DNA from 2 places in the Halobacillus sp. B23F22_5 genome. Region 2 is predicted to be linked to the other one. Evidence: a T-box and tRNA genes for the amino acid it is inferred to sense, from the RefSeq annotation. Region 2 holds a T-box; the other holds one or more tRNA genes.
The links. A T-box is a leader RNA that pairs with one kind of tRNA and senses whether it is charged. The one in region 2 lies ahead of ileS (isoleucine--tRNA ligase), so its partner is inferred to be a tRNA-Ile.
Positions count from the first base shown of each region.

Region 1: it has a tRNA-Ile gene. The T-box ahead of ileS (isoleucine--tRNA ligase) is inferred to sense a tRNA for this amino acid. The anticodon was not compared.

Region 1 covers NZ_JBIEKI010000002.1:119,537-131,044, forward strand. Annotated here, with positions in the region: gene ACGTN9_RS03905 (DEAD/DEAH box helicase) at 1-1,263, shown strand, start outside; gene ACGTN9_RS03910 (deoxyribonuclease IV) at 1,288-2,181, shown strand; gene ACGTN9_RS03915 (DUF2624 family protein) at 2,225-2,509, opposite strand; gene ACGTN9_RS03920 (lytic transglycosylase domain-containing protein) at 2,702-3,409, shown strand; gene ACGTN9_RS03925 (hypothetical protein) at 3,554-3,961, shown strand; gene ispG (flavodoxin-dependent (E)-4-hydroxy-3-methylbut-2-enyl-diphosphate synthase) at 4,029-5,123, opposite strand; gene yqfZ (protein YqfZ) at 5,229-5,597, opposite strand; gene ACGTN9_RS03940 (NfeD family protein) at 5,725-6,369, shown strand; gene ACGTN9_RS03945 (DUF1189 family protein) at 6,391-6,888, opposite strand; gene ACGTN9_RS03950 (Na/Pi cotransporter family protein) at 7,093-8,727, shown strand; tRNA gene ACGTN9_RS03955 (tRNA-Asn) at 9,119-9,190, shown strand; tRNA gene ACGTN9_RS03960 (tRNA-Met) at 9,199-9,275, shown strand; tRNA gene ACGTN9_RS03965 (tRNA-His) at 9,308-9,383, shown strand; tRNA gene ACGTN9_RS03970 (tRNA-Ile) at 9,387-9,463, shown strand; tRNA gene ACGTN9_RS03975 (tRNA-Ser) at 9,474-9,566, shown strand; tRNA gene ACGTN9_RS03980 (tRNA-Phe) at 9,608-9,683, shown strand; gene ACGTN9_RS03985 (superoxide dismutase) at 9,921-10,532, shown strand; gene ACGTN9_RS03990 (MFS transporter) at 10,643-11,508, shown strand, end outside.
Region 2 covers NZ_JBIEKI010000004.1:279,609-291,116, reverse strand. Annotated here, with positions in the region: gene ACGTN9_RS08465 (YlmC/YmxH family sporulation protein) at 342-608, shown strand; gene pgeF (peptidoglycan editing factor PgeF) at 672-1,493, shown strand; gene ACGTN9_RS08455 (YggS family pyridoxal phosphate-dependent enzyme) at 1,495-2,163, shown strand; gene ACGTN9_RS08450 (cell division protein SepF) at 2,189-2,635, shown strand; gene ACGTN9_RS08445 (YggT family protein) at 2,640-2,903, shown strand; gene ACGTN9_RS08440 (YlmH family RNA-binding protein) at 3,612-4,385, shown strand; gene ACGTN9_RS08435 (DivIVA domain-containing protein) at 4,474-4,989, shown strand; T-box leader at 5,055-5,283, shown strand; gene ileS (isoleucine--tRNA ligase) at 5,442-8,198, shown strand; gene lspA (signal peptidase II) at 8,359-8,832, shown strand; gene ACGTN9_RS08420 (RluA family pseudouridine synthase) at 8,829-9,737, shown strand; gene pyrR (bifunctional pyr operon transcriptional regulator/uracil phosphoribosyltransferase PyrR) at 9,910-10,458, shown strand; gene ACGTN9_RS08410 (solute carrier family 23 protein) at 10,622-11,508, shown strand, end outside.

The DNA of each region.
Region 1 (11,508 bases), on a different contig from region 2:
TCTAAATATGGATTTATCGAGCCGACTCCCATTCAGCAACAGGTTATACCAGCGGCTTTAAGAGGAGAGAGCATAATCGGCCAGTCCCATACGGGATCGGGAAAAACACATTCTTATTTGCTGCCGTTGATAAATGATTTAGACGAAACAAAAAATCATGTTCAATTTGTCATAACAGCTCCAACACGGGAGCTTGCTATCCAAATATATGATGAAGTGCGTAAAAGCATCCATTTTGCTGAAAAAGACCATCGCTGGAGAGCGAAGCTGCTTATCGGAGGGACAGATAAGCAGAAAACAGTGGAAAAATTGAAAGAACCGCCACATATTGTTGTGGGAACTCCCGGACGTATCCTGGATTTAGTGAAGGACGAAGCGCTTGATTTGCACCAGGCGAACGCTTTTGTATTGGATGAAGCTGATTTGATGCTTGATTTAGGTTTTATCGACGATGTCGATCAAATACTTATTCGAATGAAACCTGAAGTACAACTATTGGTATTTTCAGCAACTATACCTGAACGACTTCAGCCATTTTTGAAAAAATATCTCGCTAATCCGACTTATATTCATATTCAGGATGAAACACCTTCACCTGCTTTAATGGAGCATCGACTGATTCCGTTACGTCATCGCTCTCCTTCCGAAATGATCATAAATATTTCTAAAGTGATTCAGCCGTATTTGGCAATTATTTTCACCAATGGAAAAGAGCATGCAGATAGTCTTGCAGGAGAATTGCAAGAAAAAGGGTTGGAAGTCGGGGTCATTCACGGGGGACTATCTCCCCGGGAACGAAAACGGATGTTGAAAGAATTACAAAGCTTACGCTACCAATATATTGTTGCAACTGACCTTGCTTCGCGTGGAATAGATATTCAAGGGGTCAGCCATGTCATTAATGCGCAGATGCCAAAGGAAGAAGAGTTTTATATCCACCGTGTTGGTCGAACGGCTCGTGCCGGTCTGGAGGGTACGGCAATCAACCTATTTAACGATTACGACCTTCCATTGGTCCAGCGTTTAGAGAAGAAAGGTATTTCATTCGATTATTATGATATCCGTAATGGAGAATGGAAAGAAGTAAAACCTTACAACGAACGGCAAAAACGTGAAAAAACAAAAGAATCAACCGTTGAAAAGCAGGCATGGAATATGGTGAAAAAACCGAAAAAAGTAAAGCCTGGATATAAAAAGAAAATGAAGCAACAAGCGGAAAAGAACATGAAAAAATTAAAGAGAAATAATTTTAAGAAGAAATAATATCGATGACAGAGGTGTAGTGTTATGGTGAAGATTGGTTCACACGTTTCAATGAAGGGGAAAAAGATGTTGTTAGGAGCAAGTGAAGAGGCAGCATCCTACGGTTCAAACACTTTTATGATTTATACCGGTGCTCCACAAAATACACGCAGAAGACCGATAGAAGAATTAAATATCGAAGCTGGCCTGGAACATATGGAAGCACATGAAATTGGCGACATTGTTGTTCACGCTCCATACATTATCAATGTAGGCAATACGACAAAGCCGGAAACGTTTCAACTAGGTGTCGACTTTTTAAGAAATGAAATCCTCAGGACAGAAGCCATCGGTGCTGAACAGATTGTATTGCACCCGGGCTCTCATGTGGGTGCAGGAGCAGACCAGGGGATAGACAAGATCATTTCTGGTTTAAATGAAGTGCTGCATAAAGACCAAAAAGCCCAGATTGCTTTAGAAACAATGGCAGGTAAAGGCTCGGAATGCGGCCGGACCTTTGAAGAATTAGCTAAGATCATCGATGGCGTAGAAATGAATGACAAATTATCCATTTGTCTCGATACTTGTCACATTCATGATGCCGGTTATGATGTCGTCAATGATTTCGATGGTGTCCTTGAAGAGTTTGATAAGATTATCGGATTGGATCGCCTGAAAGTTATTCATGTTAACGATAGTAAAAATGAACGCGGCGCAGCCAAAGACCGTCATGAAAACATCGGGTTTGGTCATATTGGTTTTGATGCACTTAGTTACGTTGTTCATCATCCTCAATTGAAGGATTTGCCTAAAATTCTTGAAACTCCTTATGTGGGAGAAGATAAGAAAAATAAGAAACCTCCATATAAATTTGAAATCGAAATGTTGAAAGCTAAAACTTTTGATGAAGACCTAAAAGATAAAATCACGCAACAATAATAAAAAGCGCACCACCTCGAAATTGGAGAGGTGGTGCGCTTTTTCATTTAAGTAAGTGACTCACACCGTATTCTTTAGCCATTTGATGAAGAATACGATTCACTTTTTTTGCTGTCTCAGGACTAGTGATCGCAGCTAACTTCTTTAACATGGCCATGCGTTCGCTGGCATTTAACGGATTAAAATTATTCTGTTTTAATTCTTTGATAATCTGGTTTGCTTCCTGCTTGGTAATCTGTATATTGAATTTGTCGCTATATTTTAATATATCTTTTGTGGTTAACTGCTTCAACTTTTGGGTAATTATATGTTGTGCCATATCTTTCATAGCTGAACCTCCTCGACACGAATACTCTTTACAACTTATTCCTACATAATGGAAACGTGAATGGTAAGTTAAGGAATATAACGTTTATCAATTGCTTTCTAACAACTAGTCCGTTAGTATCGGTTGATGAGTCCATTTCTCTAGTGTATTCGTAAAGAAGCGGAATTTGTACTCATTATAAGGAGTGAAGGAATGAAATCATTAAAGAAAATGATCCAAATTGGAGCAACCGTGTTCCTTGTCGGCTTATTCTTTTTTGTTACCCATATTTTAAAAGATGATTCAAAAACTACTGCAGAAGGTAATGATTCTGTAGAAGAGGAAACAAATGAAAAAATCGCAGCAGACAGTGCGCTGTCAGCCACGCCAAAACAATCACAAAAGCTTGAAGAAGGATATTATGAATGGCACGAGATGGAATTGACAGCAGATCGCTTAGTAAAAGAGAGCCAGGGAAGATTCAAGAAATCCTGGGCCATGTATCTTGTCAGAGAAGCAGAACGGTATGAAATAGACCCATTTCTGGTTTATGAGTTATTAAAAGTGGAGACAGGTGACACATTTAACCCTGAATTGGTTGGGCCGGCTACGAAATATGGGCGAGCCTATGGCATGGCACAATTCATGAAAAACACCGCTCCATGGATTGCTGACATGGGAGGACTTCCATATAAAGATGAATTATTATTCGACCCGTATTATTCTATGCAGTTATCGATGATATACCTGGATTACCTGCACGGGAAATATGGTAACTGGAATGAAGCCTTGACAGCTTATCATCGTGGAATGGGCGGTTTAGAAAATTATAAGGAAAAAAACGGACACGCGAGAAGCTGGTATGCGGTTGAAATACAAGAAAACGCAGAAACGCATCCAACATTCGCTTCAGCCAATTGACTAAAAACGTTATTGGACAGGATACAGCCTGTTCAATAACGTTTTTTGTTTTACTTCTTAGTCATGTAATTATTACCTTGTAAGTTTAAAGGGAACCTGCAGACAATATGAAGGAATCTCCATAAAGAAAGCGAGGGTGTCAAAATGGATGATTCCAACAAGCGCTCAACCTATGATGAGGTAGAACATGGACCTCATTATGGAGATGACAACAAGCAGGAAGAAAAACAGGGGCTGGTTTATCATGACGAGCCTTATCGAGCACAGGAGCATCAAGAAGAGTTTGCGCAAGAACTTGCGATGAGTCCCAATGAAACCATAAAAACTGAAGAACAAGAGACAGAAATGCAAACAGAAGTGAAAACCGGCATGGGCTGGTTGGCTCTGATACTTGCGGGGTTGTCTTTATTCTTCGCTCCTATCCTTATGGGCGGAGCAGGGATTGTACTTGGATTCATCTCAAGGAGAAGAGGGGCCGAAACCTTGGGTAACACAGCTATATTCATTGGTGTGGCTTCGATTCTCTTATCACTCTTCTTCAACCCGTTTTAGGTGTAAACAAGCGATGGTAAGCTGGTTTCCTGTCAATAAAAAAAGTGAGCCCAATGGGCTCATTTTTTTATGCTTCCTGTTTTTGTTTCTTATAATGCTCTTCAGCAAGTTTATCTACTTCTTTTTTCAATTCTTCCACCATGATGTCCTCAGGTACCTTACGAATGATTTCACCGTGACGGAATAATAAACCTTCGCCCCGGGCCCCTGCGATTCCGATGTCTGCTTCACGAGCTTCTCCTGGGCCATTTACTGCACAGCCAAGTACAGCTACTTTTATAGGTGCTTTTATTGTTGATATATATTCTTCCACTTCATTTGCAATGGAAATCAAATCGATTTCTATACGACCGCATGTAGGGCAGGAAATCAAGGTAGCAGCATTGGCAGCCAGCCCAAATGATTTCAGTAATTCCCGCCCGACTTTGACTTCTTCCACCGGGTCGGCACTTAAAGAAATACGCAGTGTACTGCCGATGCCTTTACTTAAGATAGCACCAAGCCCCGCCGCACTTTTTACAGTTCCAGCGAATTGTGTGCCGGATTCGGTAATACCAAGGTGCAATGGATACTTAATTGCTTCAGCCGCTTTTGTATAAGCTTCAATGGCAAGCTGGACATCTGAGGCTTTTAAGGAAACAATAATATCATGAAAATCAAGGTCTTCAAGAATTTTGATATGATGTAAGGCACTCTCTACCATACCATCTGCTGTTGGATAGCCATACTTTTTAAGGATATGCTTTTCTAACGATCCAGCGTTTACTCCGATACGTATAGGAATGCCTCTTTTTTTAGCGGCATTTACCACTGCCTCTACTTTCTCACGGCGGCCGATATTTCCAGGGTTGATACGAATTTTATCTGCTCCGCCTTCGATTGCTTTCAATGCCATTTTATAATCAAAGTGTATATCAACTACTAGTGGAATATTAATACGTTTTTTAATTTCAGGGATGGCATCCGCAGCACGATCGTCTGGGCATGCTACCCTCACAACTTGGCATCCGGCTTCTTCTAAACGGTGAATTTCGTTTACTGTAGCTTCTACATCATGAGTTTTTGTTGTAGTCATGGATTGAACAACAACCTGGTCCGAACCACCAATTATCAAATCGCCGACTCTGACTGGCCGGGTATCTTTTCTATGCGTAATTGCCATAAGTGAAACGCTCCTTTGTTTGTTCACATTGAAGGGTATTTTTTTATACCATCCCTTATTATAATGCCTAAATGTTTAAATGAGAAGTAAGATTACTTAGATTATCTATTCTAAGTGAGCTTTTTCATATAATGGAAAATAATAAACCTTATCAATTGTAAGACTGGAGGGGTCTATACCAGGGTTCAATTGTTGAAAATCTTCAAGCATATCATCCATAGGATGGTAATACACACCATTGTGGAGTTGTTCCATGATAGAAAGTACCGTATCTCCAGCTTTCACTTTAACTGGAACCTTTTGGTTGAAACGTAACGGAGGCTCGAGTATGTCTGCCTGTGGAGGTGGAGGATCCTCTGTGGTATTTACTTTATTATCTGATTCGCTTCGGTTGATCGTAGTACCGACAGTCAAGTCTTTGTATAAACTGACTAAAAGCAGTATTATTAAAATAAATAATCCCAATTTCTTCACACTAACAGTCACCCCCATTAAATGATATATGTGTACTATTCGCCCTATACTAAAAACTTTCCTTTTTTGAAACAAATATTATATGTAATTCGTATATATGATTAAAGTACGGAGAGGGCGTGTAAACATGGGAATTTTACAAAATGATTGGGTAAGTTTTCTAATTACGTTTTTTGGGACGTTGTTTTTGGTTGGGGAGCTGCTTGTCAATGCACGGGGTTTATTTGGAATATTAGGGTTGGGGTTTATCACTGTATTCTTTTACTCCTTTCTTTCCCCAAGTATGTTTATTCTTATGATGTTGATTTATTTGATCGGTCTCATTTTAATTATCATTGATGGTAAATTGATTAATGATGGTACCTTAGCTACGATAGGTGCCGTTTGTATGATTATTGCAGTAGGATTCAGCTCACCTAATTGGGTTGCTGGCTTGTATGGTGTCATTGGTGTAATTCTCGGGGGGGCTAGTTCCCTTTTCTTTTTAAAGGCATTTAAAAGAAGAGATATGTGGTCTAAAATTACATTGATTGACCAATTATCTACAGAAGCTGGTTATAATACCATGAATGAAACCTACAAGAGTTTGTTGAACGAGGTAGGTGTCGCACAGACAGATATGCGTCCGGTGGGAACAGTACAAATTAACGGGAAAGATTATAGTGCTGTCACTAACGGTCAATGGATTTCCAGGGGTGCAACTATTATTGTAGAATCAGTAGACGGAACTAAGATATTGGTGGCAAAAAAACAAAATAATGACATAAAATGACCCGCCAGAAGGATTGGCGGGTCATTTCATTGTGGGGATATAGCGCATACTCAAAAACAGATAGACAGCGGTTGCAAAAATATAAACAAATATAATAGAAGAAACTGACCAGAGAAAGGATTCAACCACGACTAAAACGATGGTGGGAGCGGTGATGGAAAGTGTACTCATATTCCATAATTGCTTATAATCTGCTCGCTTGTTTCCAGCTTTTACATAGACGAGGCCGATGCTAGCCAATAAGCTGGCACTGCAGAATAATAACAATGAAATCAGCAAATAGATAAAGGGCAGGAAGATGATTGTAAAAACTCCGCTTGAGATTCCTTTCATTATTCCTCCAGCCTCTTCCCCTGCTGAAAATAAAGTAGAGGAAATCATACTTAAAAGTACTGGAATCAAGACTATCAAGCTTAAGAAGAAAATATAACCAATTGCTTTTCCGATCGATTGAAAACGAAAAGCGCTGATAAGTTTGAAATGATAACAGCTTTTTATCAATAATTGTGTTTTACTCATTAAAATATTCTCCTTTGATTATGTACCTCTTTTATATTAAAACAGGGAACGTGGCTCGACAAGAGAAATCTAATTATTAACCGAATGTAAATTTAGTGTTAAATTTGACAGTTTCCCTTTACAAATGTTTTGAAAGTCATTAATAATGGTAGAGGTGTTTAAAGAGAAACAAAACTTTGGATGAACAGAAGGGGTGGACAACCGTTGGAATTTGATGTTCAACAAATGATTTTTGAATTTATCGGCGGTCTGGGTATTTTCTTATTTGGATTGAAGTATATGGGAGACGGTTTGCAGCAGACAGCAGGAGATAATCTGCGCGACTTGCTGGATCGCTTTACCAGGAATCCTTTTATGGGAGTTATAGCAGGGGCATTTACGACAGTATTACTTCAAAGTAGTTCAACCACTACTGTATTGACGGTCGGTCTTGTAAATGCCGGCTTTATGACCTTTAGACAGGCGATCGGTGTTATTATGGGGGCCAATATCGGTACAACCATGACTGCATTTATTATTGGTATTGATATCAAGGCTTATGGCTTACCAATTCTTGCAGTAGGTGCATTCATGATTTTCTTCTTTAAGAATAAAAAGATTACTTACATTGGACAAACCATTTTTGGCCTTGGTGCACTATTCTTCGGTCTTGAAATGATGAGTGGCGGGATGAAGCCATTGCGTTCTTTGGAAGCCTTCCAGGAACTGACGCTTAATATGAGTCAAAACCCTATTCTTGGGGTAGTTGTAGGGACTGTATTTACGGTTATCGTCCAAAGCTCCAGTGCAACTATCGGTATCTTACAGGGACTGTATGGGGAAGGCCTTGTCAACTTACAAGCAGCTTTGCCAGTACTGTTCGGTGATAATATCGGTACAACGATAACGGCTGTATTAGCTGCGATTGGTGCCAGTGTCGGTGCAAGAAGAGCGGCCTTCACGCATGTTATCTTCAACTTGCTAGGTGCTGCACTGTTTTTAATTTTATTAAAACCATTCACTATGTATACGGAATGGCTCAAAAATACGCTTGACCTTAATCCGGAAATGACCATTGCATTTGCACACGGGTCATTTAATATAGCTAATACTATTTTGCAATTCCCGTTTATCGCTGTGTTAGCTTGGGTAGTTGTCAAGCTTGTGCCTGGTGAGGATTCCGCGGTGGATTCTAAACCACAACATTTAGACCCGATTTTTATTGAACAATCTCCATCGCTTGCATTAGACCAGGCGAAAGAAGAGGTTCTACGTATGGGAGATTTAGCGTATAAAGGGTTGGAAGAGGCCAGCAGTTATTCCAATAACCTGAAGCAGAAGCATGCGGAAGTAGCAATGCAGTTAGAAGATGCATTAAATAATCTAGATCGGAAAATTACAGATTATCTTGTTAAACTATCTGTTGCTCCGTTGACTGATGAAGACAGTAGAAAACACTCGGCCCTTCTTGATTCAGTCAGAGATTATGAACGTATCGGAGATCATTTTGAAAACATCATTGAGCTTATCGATTATAAGGTTTCAAACAAAGTTGATTTGACAGGGCAGGCTCAAGAAGACTTAAATGATATGTTCAACTTGACGCTTATGACTGTCAAACAAGCGACCAAAGCGTTAGAAACGATGGACCGTGAAGAAGCTCTCGCGGTTGTCCAGAAAGAAGATCAGATTGACCAAATGGAACGAACTTATCGTAAAAAGCATATTCTTCGCTTGAACGAAGGGTTATGTACAGGTCAAGCTGGTATCGTATTTGTAGATATAATCAGTAACTTGGAACGTATTGGAGACCATGCGGTTAACATTGCGGAAGAAGTGCTTGGTGAAGAGGAGCAGTAAAAACAAGACGCACTCAGTTAAGCTGAGTGCGTCTTGATTATGTTCAACGTGGAAAGAAACCATCGATAAAACCTGGCAAATTTATAAAAATTAGTCTTGAAAGCAGCTTTTGAACATGCTATATTATTTTTGTTGCTTTCTTACTGGTTAAGAATTTTTCATTGCTATTGACACCTTTTGAAATACATGATATATTATATCTCGTCGCTTCAACAAAGCCAACCTTTTCGAAAACACTTCGGAGTAAGCTTTGCGAAGCTAACCTCATCGAATAATCACCGAAGAAACTTTGCGAGGAATGCAACAGTACTATTTCAGCAAGGAAGACCAATTACAGAGTTGAATGACGAGCACTTAACTTGTAACTCAGTGATATACACTTTTATATTATTCCACCGTAGCTCAGTGGTAGAGCAATCGGCTGTTAACCGATTGGTCGTAGGTTCGAATCCTACCGGTGGAGCCTTCAATGTCGGCGTAGCTCAGCTGGCGAGAGCGTACGGTTCATACCCGTGAGGTCGGGGGTTCGATCCCCTCCGCCGACACCATACATACAAAAAACTTTATATTTTAAAACATGGCGGTCGTGGCGAAGTGGTTAACGCACCGGATTGTGGTTCCGGCATACGTGGGTTCGATCCCCACCGGTCGCCCCATGTGGACCCTTAGCTCAGCTGGTTAGAGCTATCGGCTCATAACCGATCGGTCGCAGGTTCGAATCCTGCAGGGTCCACCATTTTTTTTGCGGAGGAGTACCCAAGTCTGGTTGAAGGGAGCGGTCTTGAAAACCGCCAGGGGCTTCACGGCCCGCGGGGGTTCGAATCCCTCCTCCTCCGCCATTTTATATCATGTGTTAAGAATATTTAATGTTTACTAATGCGGCTTGGTAGCTCAGTCGGTAGAGCAACGGACTGAAAATCCGTGTGTCGGCGGTTCGATTCCGTCCCAAGCCACCACTTACATACCTAGCGATGCTGACTAACAGTCAGCATTTTTTTGTTTCTATAAAAGAATTATGTTTTAAGCAAATCTATTTGGGAAACATTATATAAGCAGGGTCAATAAAAGAAAATAAGAATATGCATAATATTTGCAACACTTCAGATGCTTTGGTAATGTTGCATTAGAGGCTTGAGAGCAGGGAACTGCTTCCAGGCACTAAGGTACATATTATAAAAAGGAGGAATTTCATTATGGCTAAATTTGAACTACCAGAACTACCATACGCTTATGATGCACTAGAACCACACATTGACAAGGAAACAATGAACATCCACCACACAAAACACCATAACACCTATGTGACAAAGCTGAACAATGCGCTTGAGGGCCATGCAGATTTAGAAAGCAAGTCATTAGATGATCTAGTCGGCAATCTTGACGCTGTACCGGAAGATATCCGCAATGCTGTCCGTAACAATGGTGGAGGACATGTAAACCACTCTCTATTCTGGCAAATCATGTCACCAAATGGTGGTGGAGAGCCATCAGGTGATTTGGCTAATGCTATTAACGAAAAATTTGGCAGCTTTGAACAATTCAAAGAAGAATTTGAAAATGTAGCCAAAGGTCGTTTTGGTTCTGGCTGGGCTTGGTTAGTAGTAAACAACGGAAACATCGAATTAATGGATACCATTAACCAGGACTCACCGATTATGGAAGGAAAAACTCCTATCTTAGGGCTGGACGTATGGGAGCATGCTTACTACCTTAAGTATCAGAACAAGCGCCCGGATTATGCGAAAGCATTCTGGAACGTAGTAAACTGGGAAGAAGTTTCTAAGCGTTATCAAGATGCTAAATAATAGTAATGAAAAGCGCGGATTAATTTCCGCGCTTTTTTCATGCCCATAAAATTGCATATCTCCAATCCATTTGAAGAAACTAAAGAAGGACAGTAAAGGAGATTGGAGATATGAAAAAAATATTACACTCCCTTTTAGGGCCGACTGAAGTGAATAAGGATTTACTGCTATTGCTTTTAATTGGCGGTCTTTATTCCTTGGGCATCTTTTTATCGAATACATTCGTTAATGTTTATTTGTGGAAGCAATCCAGCGAGTATACAGCGATCGCGTTATATAATTTGAGTATCTATATTTTGCAGCCCATTACTTTCATTTTTGCAGGAAAATTCGCGAAGAAGGTGGATCGCGTTGTCGTACTGCGGGCAGGGGTAATATTTTTATCCTTGTTTTTCTTGACGGTATTGGTGGTAGGAGAGAAGGCCGCCAGCTTTAATATGTTGCTGGGCGGTTTATTAGGTGTTGGTTACGGCTTTTACTGGCTCGCCTTTAATGTGCTGACATTCGAAATTACAGAACCAGAAACGCGTGATTTCTTTAATGGCTTTTTAGGACTGCTGCAATCTTTCGGTGGTATGATCGGACCTATATTAGCCGGTTTAATCATCGCTAATATGACTGCGTTTACAGGTTATACCGTGATTTTTACCATTTCGTTCGTCTTATTCATTTGTGCGGTAATCACAAGCTTCTTTTTAAAGCGGAGAAAAGCGAAAGGGAATTTCTCTTTTAAGCGAATCTTTGAAGAACGTAAGACCAATAAAAATTGGGGGAAAATCTTGAATGCCCACATTTTTCAAGGACTCAGGGAAGGGACATTTTTATTTGTCATTTCCATTTGGGTGTATATCGCTACTCAGAGTGAATTATCTTTAGGTATGTTCAATCTGGTATACTCCGGGAGTGCCTTTGTGCTTTATTTCCTTGCAACAAAGTATATCAAACCCCGACTTAGAAAATGGGCGATCTTCGCAGG
Region 2 (11,508 bases):
GTTCTAAGCTACATTCTTCTCTTTTTGGAGGGTCCGTTTATTACTAATCTGGATGGATGGGAAGGGAAACGGGGAGACTCCCGCGGGAGAAGGGGCTAGGCGAGATCCCGCAGGGCTTTAGCCCGAGGAAGCTTGCCAGATCCCCCGCAGGAAAGCGAGTTGTTTCCCGGAACATCCCCTTTCTCTCATGGTAACGGACCAAACTATCTCGAAACTGAGTCTTCATGTAAAGGGAGGTGAACTGTAAAATCAAATAATTAGATTTCACAGCGCTTTTTTATATTTTAGAACCATGTAATCCACCTTTCTTGCATAGAATGGAGCAAGGAAGGTGATTGGATATGATGATTTCAGAATTACAAATGAAAGATATCATCGCAATGGAAACAGGTGAACGGCTTGGCCAGATTGCTGATTTGGATATAGATGTCGATAACGGAAAAGTGGTTGCCATCGTAATCACACTAAAAGGGAAAATGATGGGATTGTTTGGAAAAGATGAAGAAGCGGTGATACCATGGGACCAGATCATCAACATCGGTACGGATGTTATTTTAGTGAAAAAACCCTTCGCGCTCCCTCCTCAATCGACAAAAAAGATAGAATAATGGGATTAGAAGAAGAAATATGACTGGTTCTGTGGTAAAATATAGGGCAACTGAGGTGGTAACATGACAGAACCATTTAAACATAAAAACGATTCTCTGTTATCTATACAGAATTGGAAGCAATATCAGGCTCTTACGGCTGGCTTTTCAACCAGGTATGGTGGGGTCAGCGGGCCTCCGTTTATGAATTTCAACCTGGGCCTTCATGTAAATGATCGGGAAGAGGATGTCATCTCAAATCGGGAACGTCTTGCTGCTTCTGTAGGTATCCCCCTAAATAAATGGGTGATTGGAGAACAGGTTCATGGTACAGAGGTAGCTGTAGTTCATGAGGAAGATGCAGGTAAAGGAGCTTTACGACAAGACACTTCCGTCAAGGGGTGCGACGGGCTGATCACAAATACACCAGACTTATTATTAGCTGCTTTTTTTGCTGATTGTGTGCCGTTATATTTTCATGCGCCTAATGCAGGATGGATTGGTATCGCGCATGCCGGCTGGAAAGGTACAGTTAACGGTATGGCTGCCTCGATGGTGAAAGCACTTCAAGCTCAGGGTATACCAGCGCAAGAAATAAGAGCTGTTATCGGCCCTTCTATCAGCATGAAACATTACGAAGTGGATCAACGCGTTTTCGCCCACATAGAAAATAAATATGTAAATAAAGTCACCGAACCCCTTCATGATGGAAAATTTCTGTTGGATTTGAGAGAATTGAATCGACTGATTTTATTGGATTCAGGTGTAGATGAAAAATACATCCGTGTTACCGAGCATTGTACATACGAACAGGAAGACGTATTTTTTTCCCATCGCCGTGACCACGGGAAAACAGGCCGGATGCTTGGATTCATAGGCTTTTCAGATGGAAAAGGAGACGTGTAGCATGAGTGTGGAAGCAAATTGGCAGGAAATTAAAACAACAATAGAGCAAGCCTGCAGTAATTGTGGACGAGATGGAGAAGAAGTTACAGTAGTTGCAGTTACAAAATATGTAACAGTTGAGCGGGCGAGAGAAGCCTTAGCTGCAGGCATCAATCATCTCGGTGAAAACAGAATGAAAGGCTTTTTGGAAAAGCACGAGGCCATCGGAAATGATGCCACCTGGCATTTTATCGGTTCTTTACAGTCTCGGAAGGTTAAGGAAATCATTAATGATGTCGACTATATCCATTCACTGGATCGGAAGTCTTTGGCAAAGGAAATTGACAAGCGTGCCGATAGCCCTGTCTCGTGCTTTCTGCAAGTGAATGTCAGCGGGGAAGAATCAAAGCATGGGATGGCACTGGATGAAGTGGAAGCGTTCATCGAGTGGCTGGAAGCATACCCTAATGTCAGGGTTATCGGATTGATGACTATGGCCCCTCATGTAGAGGATGAAGAGACGCTTAGAGGCACTTTCCGTAAATTGCGTGCCATGCGCGACCGGATCAGGGACAAGCAGTATCCTCACGCCCCATGTCAGGAATTATCCATGGGAATGAGCAATGATTACAAGCTGGCAATTGAAGAAGGAGCTACTTTCATCCGGCTTGGGTCCAGTCTGGTAGGCTGATAACTATTAAAGAGGTGATCATGAAATGAGTATGAAAAATAAATTCAAATCATTTTTCACACTAGATGATGAATATGAATACATGGAGGAAGAAATGGAAGATACCAATAACAACCAGCCGGCTAATCAGCAGCAAAGTTTTCCTGAGCAAAAGACAAAAAACGTTGTCAGTTTAAAAAGCGCTCAATCCTCTTCACGGATGATGTTGTGTGAGCCTCGCAACTATAATGAGGCGCAGGATATCGCGGATCATCTCGTAAACCGTCGCGCGGTTGTGATCAATTTGCAGCGAGTGGATCACCAGCAGGCGAAACGGATTGTGGATTTTTTAAGCGGTACCGTTTATGCTATTGGAGGGGATATCCAGAAGCTTGGTATGCAGACTTTCCTATGCACACCAGACAATGTAGAGATATCCGGTTCGATTTCAGAAATTCTTGAGCAGGAAGATGATCTAGACAAAAGGTGGTAAAGAAATGCAGCAACTATTTGTTTTATTGACTAATGCAATCCAAATCTACAGCTGGGCATTAATTATTTATATCTTCATGTCCTGGTTCCCTGGGGCTAGAGAATCGTCGATCGGGCAGTTTCTGGCTAAAATTTGCGAACCATTTTTAGAGCCGTTCCGACGTATCATTCCCCCGCTTGGAATGATTGATATTTCCCCAATTGTAGCTATTTTAGTGTTGAACTTTGCAAACATGGGGCTTCGTGAACTATACATCATGCTTATGTAACAGATATCATAATAATTTAAGAAGTAAAGCTGCCACTGGCGGCTTTATTTTTGCTTTTTATTGGCTCTGTTAAACAGCGGTATTGATTTTTCCTAAAAGACTTATTCAACAATAGGGCCGGATTATGGAAGACTCAGTTTCAAGGTAATTTTGGTCCGTTACCGAGACAGGGTAAAGAGTGGCGGGGAAACGGTTCGCTTTCCTGTGGGGGAGCTGGCAAGCCTCCTCAGACTTCGTCTTCCGGGGTCTTGCCTAGATCCTTCTCCCACGGGAGTCTCACCGTTTCCCCGCCACCCTACCCGTATTTTGGTGAACGAATCCTATGTTATAAGAAGATATCTTCCACATTTACTGCTTGAAAAGCCCAATGATACAGGAAATAAGCCCTCATTGTAGCTCTTACTATGTCTGAATGATTCTGTATACCGATGTTTCCGTTTCTCTCATAAGTGCAAGGAGGGCCGGGAAATTGCGAGACTCCTGTGGGATGAACATGATCGGTGAGATCCCGCAAGGCGAAGCCTGAGGAAGCTCACCACATGCCACGGAAAGCGAGTGATTTCCCGGACCTCTAAACGCTCACAACCGTAACGGAAACAGTTTCTCTCGAAACTGAGTCTTAAGCAAATGGGAGCTTAACTTGATAATCAACAATAAGATTTAACAGAGCCTTTTTTTAACGAATGATGATTTTTGTGGGAGGAAGAGATGGATATTTATCAGCATTTTCGAAAAGAAGAACAGCCATTTATCGATCAAGTACTCTCCTGGCAAGAGGAAGTTGGCCGCAGTTTCCAAAGTAAGCTGACTGATTTTCTCGATCCTCGGGAACAATTCATTTTTGAAAGCCTGCTTGGCAATCATCCCGACTTTACCTGGAAACTGTTCGGCGGCAGGGATGATTCTGAACGGAAGCGAGGTCTTTTGGCACCTTATTATGAACAAATCCAACCAGACCAATTCGACCTGACTCTTTTAGAGGCTACTTATCCAGAGAAGTTTGTCACCTTGACTCATCCAGATGTACTCGGTGCATTCATGAGTTTGGGCATCAAACGTAAGAAACTCGGTGATCTGATTGTCAGGGATGGTGTTGTTCAAATCATCGTTGCCAGTGAAATTGCTGATTATGTACGTATGAATCTTGATGGGATAAAAAAAGCCACTGTGCATTTTCAGGAGATACCTTTTGACCGACTGATTGAAGATAATGAACAATGGGAAGAGTTGGATACGACCGTTTCATCATTGCGGCTGGATACCCTCATCAAAGAAATTTACCGCATGTCCCGCCAGAAAGCTTCTTTATTTATTGAAAAAGGACAGGTAAAGGTAAACTTCCGAATCGTCGAAGACACCTCGTTCAAGCTGGAAGCAGGCGACATGATTTCCATCAGGGGGAAAGGACGCAGCAAACTCACAGAGGTTCTTGGCACCACTAAAAAGGACAAGTACAAAGTGATCATCTCCCGATTAAAATAAACCGCTGTGCAAGCAGGAATCGACCAACTTTTGTCGAAATGGAATATAATTCGAAATAATGTCCGATACTTTTGAGGAGGTGGCTGGTGTGCCATTAACACCACTGGATATTCATAATAAAGAATTCACACGCGGTTTTCGAGGTTATGATGAGGACGAGGTCAATGAATTTCTTGAGCAGGTCATCAAAGATTATGAACAGGTGAACCGTGATAAAAAAGCGCTGGAGGAGAAAGTGGAACAGTTGAATGAGCGTCTGGGCCATTTCAATAACATCGAAACAACACTCAATAAATCCATTCTGGTTGCTCAGGAAACGGCAGAAGAAGTAAAAAGCAATGCCAGCAAAGAATCTAAGCTGATTATAAAAGAAGCAGAAAAGAACGCCGATCGCATCATCAATGAAGCATTGCAGAAATCACACCGGATTGCTATCGAAGTGGAAGAACTGAAAAAACAGGCAAAGGTGTTCAGAACGCGTCTGCGTATGCTGGTGGAAGCACAACTGGATATGATTGAAACAGACGACTGGGATCATTTATTTGACACAGAATTAGATGATAAGTCAGAAGTGAAAAAAGAGATGGTGGAAAATAAATCTTGACGAAAAAAGCAATATTACATATAATTCATTAACATGATATAATTCCAGAAGAAAAGAATAGATAGAGTTGAACGATGACAGGGAGAGTACACAAGCCCGCATGCAGCATGAGCGATCCAGGGATGGTGAAAGCCTGGGGCAGCGCCTTGATGGAAAATCACCCTCGAGTTTTCCATTCGAAAAGCGATGAGTAGAAATGGACGCCTTATCCACGATACGGATCAACAGAGCGGAATCGGCATGTTGATGGCCGGTTCTACAAGGGTGGTACCGCGAGATCCTCTCGTCCCTTCCAGGGATGAGAGGGTCTTTTTTATACTTTAAGAAAGTTTAACTGTGTTAAAAGATTAAAGTATAAGAAAAACTAAGGCTTTCGCCATAAGGACTTGGCGACAAGCCAAGTTTTTCTAATATTATTTAGCAATACTTAGAAACTGAAGGAGGAAGCAGCAGTGAATTATAAAGATACATTACGGATGCCTAAGACCGAGTTTCCAATGCGAGGAAACCTTCCGAACCGTGAGCCGAAGATGCAGGAACGGTGGGAGGAATTGAACATTTATGAAAAAGTACAGGAACGGACAGAAGGGCGTCCATTGTTCGTCCTTCACGACGGCCCTCCGTACGCTAATGGTGACTTGCACATGGGGCATGCCCTCAATAAATCCTTGAAAGATTTCATCGTCAGGTATAAATCCATGTCCGGCTACCATGCACCATATGTCCCTGGCTGGGATACACACGGACTGCCGATTGAAACAGCACTGACAAAGAAAAAGAAAGTCGATCGTAAAAAGATGTCCATTGCTGAATTCCGTCAAAAGTGTGCGGATTATGCGATGGGGCAGTTGGATAACCAGCGAAAAGAATTCAAACGCATGGGTATCCGCGGGGATTGGAATAACCCATATGTGACATTGAATAAAGACTATGAAGCTGAACAGATCAAAGTATTTGGTGAAATGGCTAAAAAAGGCTATATCTACAAAGGGTTGAAGCCTGTCTACTGGTCTCCATCATCCGAATCAGCGCTTGCAGAGGCTGAAATCGAATATCAGGATAAGCGGTCACCATCCATCTATGTATCTTTCCAAGTGAAAGATGGAAAAGATCTGTTTGACGGAGATGAAAAGTTCATCATCTGGACGACAACTCCTTGGACGATTCCTTCTAATCTGGCAATCGCTTTGAATCCGGCTTATAACTATGTGGTAGTAAAAGCTGGAGACAATAAATTTGTCATTGCTGAAGATCTGCTTGAAGATGTTGCAGAAAAGCTGGAATGGGAATCTTACGAAATCGTAAAGACTTTTAAAGGAAAAGAAGCAGAACATGTTACGACCCAGCATCCATTCTATGCTCGTGAATCCCTAGTCATTATTGGTGATCATGTTACTGCAGATGGTGGTACCGGCTGTGTCCATACCGCTCCCGGTCACGGGGAAGATGACTTCTGGGTAGGGAAGCAATACGGCCTTGATGTACTTTGCCCGGTTGATGACAAAGGGGTATTTACCGAAGAAGCTCCTGGTTTTGAAGGGATGTTCTACGATAAAGCAAACAAACCGATTACAGAAAAATTGACCGAAGCAGGAGCATTGGAAAAATTAGAATTCATCACGCACTCCTACCCGCATGACTGGAGGACGAAGAAACCGACGATTTTCCGTGCTACAGACCAATGGTTCGCTTCCATCAAAGATTTCCGTGATACATTATTAGAGGAAATCAACAACGTCAAATGGGTTCCGCGATGGGGTGAAACTCGTCTTTACAACATGGTTCGCGACCGTGAAGATTGGTGTATTTCCCGCCAGCGGACCTGGGGCGTACCGATTCCAGTCTTCTATGGCGAAGATGGCACACCAATCATTACGGATGAAACGATCGACCATGTCGCAGGTTTGTTCCGGGAACACGGCTCCAATGTGTGGTTCGAACGCGAGGCGAAAGATTTGCTTCCGGAAGGCTTCACTTCCGAACACAGCCCGAACGGCGAATTCACCAAAGAAGAGGACATCATGGATGTCTGGTTTGATTCCGGTTCGTCACACCAGGCAGTATTGCACCAGCGTCCAGAGCTGCAACGTCCGGCAGACCTGTATTTAGAGGGTTCTGACCAATACCGCGGCTGGTTCAACTCTTCCTTATCTACTTCTGTAGCCGTGACAGGAAAAGCACCATTCAAAGGGATTTTAAGCCACGGGTTTGCTTTGGATGGCCATGGCCGTAAGATGAGTAAATCAATCGGTAACGTCATCCTGCCTGACAAGGTGACGAAACAGCTGGGAGCGGAAATCATCCGTCTATGGGTGGCAAGCTCTGATTACCAGGCAGACGTAAGAGTTTCCGATGATATCCTGAAACAAGTATCTGAGGTTTATCGTAAAATTCGTAACACGTTCCGCTTCCTGCTCGGAAATCTTCATGATTTCGATCCAGCTGCTGACCGTGTACCGGAGGAACAGTTGGAAGAAGTAGATCGTTATATGAAAATGCGATTGAACAGCCTGGTTAAAAACGTCCGTGAAGCTTATGACAACTATGAGTTCAATGTCATCTACCATCAGGTTCATAACTTCTGTACGATTGATTTGAGCTCGTTCTACCTGGATTTCGCCAAAGATATCCTGTATATCGAAGCACCTGATCATCCACGGAGAAGAAGCATCCAGACTGTTTACTATGAAACGCTGACTGCATTAGTTAAGCTGTTAGCACCAATTATTCCTCATACTACAGATGAAGTGTGGGAGTACCTGCCAGGCGTAAGCGAGGAAAGTGTCCAACTGACTGATATGCCGGATGAGGTAGCCGTCATCGACAGCCAGGAGCTTAAGGACAAATGGGATCATTTCATGAAAGTGAGAGATGATGTTCTTAAAGCCTTAGAAGATGCACGGAACGAAAAAGTCATTGGTAAGTCATTGGAAGCAAGAGTGACGATTGTACCGAAGGATGAGCAGACACAAAGTGTGTTGAAAAACATCGAGCATCTGCACCAGCTCCTGATTGTCTCAGAAGCAGAGGTAGCATTATCACATCCTGATGCCAAAGCATATGAGCATGTCGACGTTTATGTCGAGAAGCATGAAGGGGAAAAATGTGAACGCTGCTGGGTTGCTTCCGATGATGTCGGAGAAGATGATGAGCATCCGGAATTGTGTGTACGCTGTGCCACTGTCGTAAAAGAGCACTACCAAGATTAATTGATTCTACTAAGTCGTGTGCAAGACACCAGCTGCACACGGCTTTTTACTTGGTTAAATGGATGATAATAATGTTATGTAAACAAACGCCAGTAATTATCTTTTTCAGTGATAGATATGGTACAATGAAAAAATCGAATAATTATTTTGGAGGAAGACTATGGTTTGGTATTACATATTAGCAAGCTTTATCGTCGTCATTGATCAATGGACAAAATGGCTGGTCGTGAAAAATATGTATCTCGGGGAAAGTATCCCGGTCATTGCAAACTTTTTTTATCTGACTTCTCACCGGAACCGTGGGGCAGCCTGGGGAATATTACAAGGGCAGATGATCTTTTTTTACATTATCACCCTGATCGTCATTGGCGTAATCATTTACTACTTGCATCAATATGGAAAGCAATATAAATTAGGGGGCATCGCCCTTGCATTGTTATTGGCAGGAGCCATCGGGAATTTCATCGACCGGCTGCTAAGGAAGGAAGTCGTGGACTTTTTTGATTTTATTATTTTTACATACGATTATCCGATCTTCAATATCGCCGATTCCTCTCTGGTAATTGGTGTCATTTTAGTGATGATCGCATCCTTTTTGGATGAACGTAAGAAGAAGGAGAGTACCCAATCGTGAGTAATCATTATCAGGTAAGTGAAGAGGATACAGGCAAGCGAATTGATAAATTGGTAACAGAAATAGATCCTACCGCTTCAAGGACACAGGTGCAGAGCTGGATTAAGGACGGCCACCTTCTTGTGGGCGGAGAACAAGTGAAAAGCAATTATAAAGTCCAGGAAAATGATGAGATTACCTGGGAGGTACCAGAGCCGGAACCGTTAAAAATTGAAGCGGAAGATATCCCCCTTGATGTCGTGTATGAGGACAAGGATATTATTGTTGTCAACAAGCCTCGAGGAATGGTTGTACACCCTTCGTCCGGCCATCCCAATGGGACATTGGTCAATGCCCTTCTCCATCATTGTGATGACTTGTCCGGGATCAATGGTGTGACCAGACCAGGGATCGTCCATCGGATAGACAAAGATACCAGCGGTCTGTTGATGGCAGCTAAAAATGATCATGCTCATCAGTCACTGGCGGAACAATTAGCTAACAAAACGACCGACAGAAAATATGAAGCGATTGTCCATGGTGAAATCGCTCATGAATATGGCACGATTGAAGCACCTATCGGACGAGATCATAAAGACCGGCAATCGATGGCTGTGGTAGAAGAAGGCAAGCCGGCTGTCACGCATTTTAAGGTGCTCGAGCTATTCAAGGACTTCACCCATGTGGAATGTGTACTCGAGACAGGACGTACCCATCAAATCCGTGTCCATATGAAATATATCAACCATCCGCTTGCCGGGGATCCTAAGTATGGGCCGCGTAAATCGCTGCCTATTGACGGTCAGGCACTTCATGCCCGAACGCTTGGCTTCAATCATCCTGTAACGAATGAGCGTATGGATTTTCATGTCGAACCTCCAGAGGATTTCAAGAAAATGCTCGAACTTGTGAAAAAACGCAGTTGACAAATAGCACATCATTTGTGATAATCAATTAAAGAATTGAATAAGACCTTTAAAGACAGTCCCGTGAGGCTGAAAAGGAAACGGATGATATTTACGTATGTGTATTATACCCTTTTTCTGCCCTCACGCAGGAAAAGGGTTTTTTAGTTTCCAGAGAACCGGAGGTGGAGGAATGAAACCGAAAACGACCGTATTAGACGAAGCAGCTATCCGACGCGCACTCACTCGCATCTCACACGAAATTATAGAGAAAAACAAGGGAGTCGAAGACGTCATCCTTGTTGGAATAAAAACAAGAGGTGTTCCTTTGGCGGCCAGACTGCAAAAAAGGATCAATGATATCGAGGGAGTCATCCTGCCAAGCGGGGAACTGGATATCACGCTTTACCGCGATGATTTGACTACAAAAACAGATCAGAAAGAACCTGAACTGAAAGAAACGAATATTGAGGCCAACATAGACGGAAAAAAAGTAGTACTCGTTGATGATGTCCTTTATACAGGCCGGACGGTGCGTGCCGCAATGGACGCATTGATCGACCACGGAAGACCTTCACAAATACAATTGGCCGTCCTCGTAGACCGTGGACATCGTGAACTGCCAATCCGGGCTGACTATGTCGGAAAAAATGTTCCGACATCACTCGATGAAATCGTGACGGTGACTGTCTCAGAGACAGATAAACAAGATGAAGTAGTCATCTTCGAAAAAAACGAATAACAAAGCACCTTTAAGTAAGTCCAGTGAGGCTTAAAAGGTCGCAAACCAGTACGTATCAAGCTACACAAAGATACGTCCACCTCTTTGCGGTTTTTTAAGCAAAGAGGTTTTTTTATTGTAAAAAGCGCAAGCAACCTGCATGAAATAAAAGGAGGAAATGATAATGAAATCAAATAACGCCGCACTAGATGTCAGAGAGGTTCCTGCCCTTCATAAATGGCTCACCTTAAGCTTACAGCACTTATTCGCCATGTTCGGAGCAACCATTCTTGTCCCATTCTTAACAGGATTGTCACCATCAGTTGCCTTAGTTTCAAGCGGTACTGGAACACTGGCTTATCTGCTGATCACAAGAGGAAGAATCCCAGCCTATCTCGGTTCCAGTTTTGCTTTCATCGCCCCTGTAATAGCTGCAAGCTCTGTCAGTGGAGTACCCGGGGCCATGGTCGGAAGTTTCCTTGCCGGTCTTGTATACGGATTGGTAGCGCTCCTGATCACGCTGTTCGGGACCAATTGGCTGATCAACTTATTGCCTCCTGTAGTAGTGGGACCAGTCATTATCGTTATCGGGCTTGGACTTGCCACCACTGCCATCGACATGTCAATGTACGTACCAGGCATCGATGAGCAGGTGTATAGCTCTAAACACTTCAGTGTAGCGTTAGTGACTCTGGCAATCACCATCATCGCTTCCATCTTTTTCAAAGGTTTCTTCAGCCTGCTGCCGATCCTTGTCGGAATCGTCGGCGGTTATGTATTCGGACTGTTCCGTGGTATTGTCGACACTTCAGAGATCAAAGCCGAGTGGGAAGCGATCACTTCAGCGGATTCACTTGGTGGAGTTCTGGGAGCAATTTTCCAAAAACCGGATTTCATTGTCCCGTTCGTAGATTACGCACCGTTGGATGTTATCAGTGTAGAGATCATCTTTATCATGGTGCCCATCGCGCTGGTAACAATTGCTGAACATATTGGAGATCAGATGGTACTTTCAAAAGTCGTCGGACGTAACTTCTTAAAAGAACCTGGCTTGAACAGGTCGATCCTTGG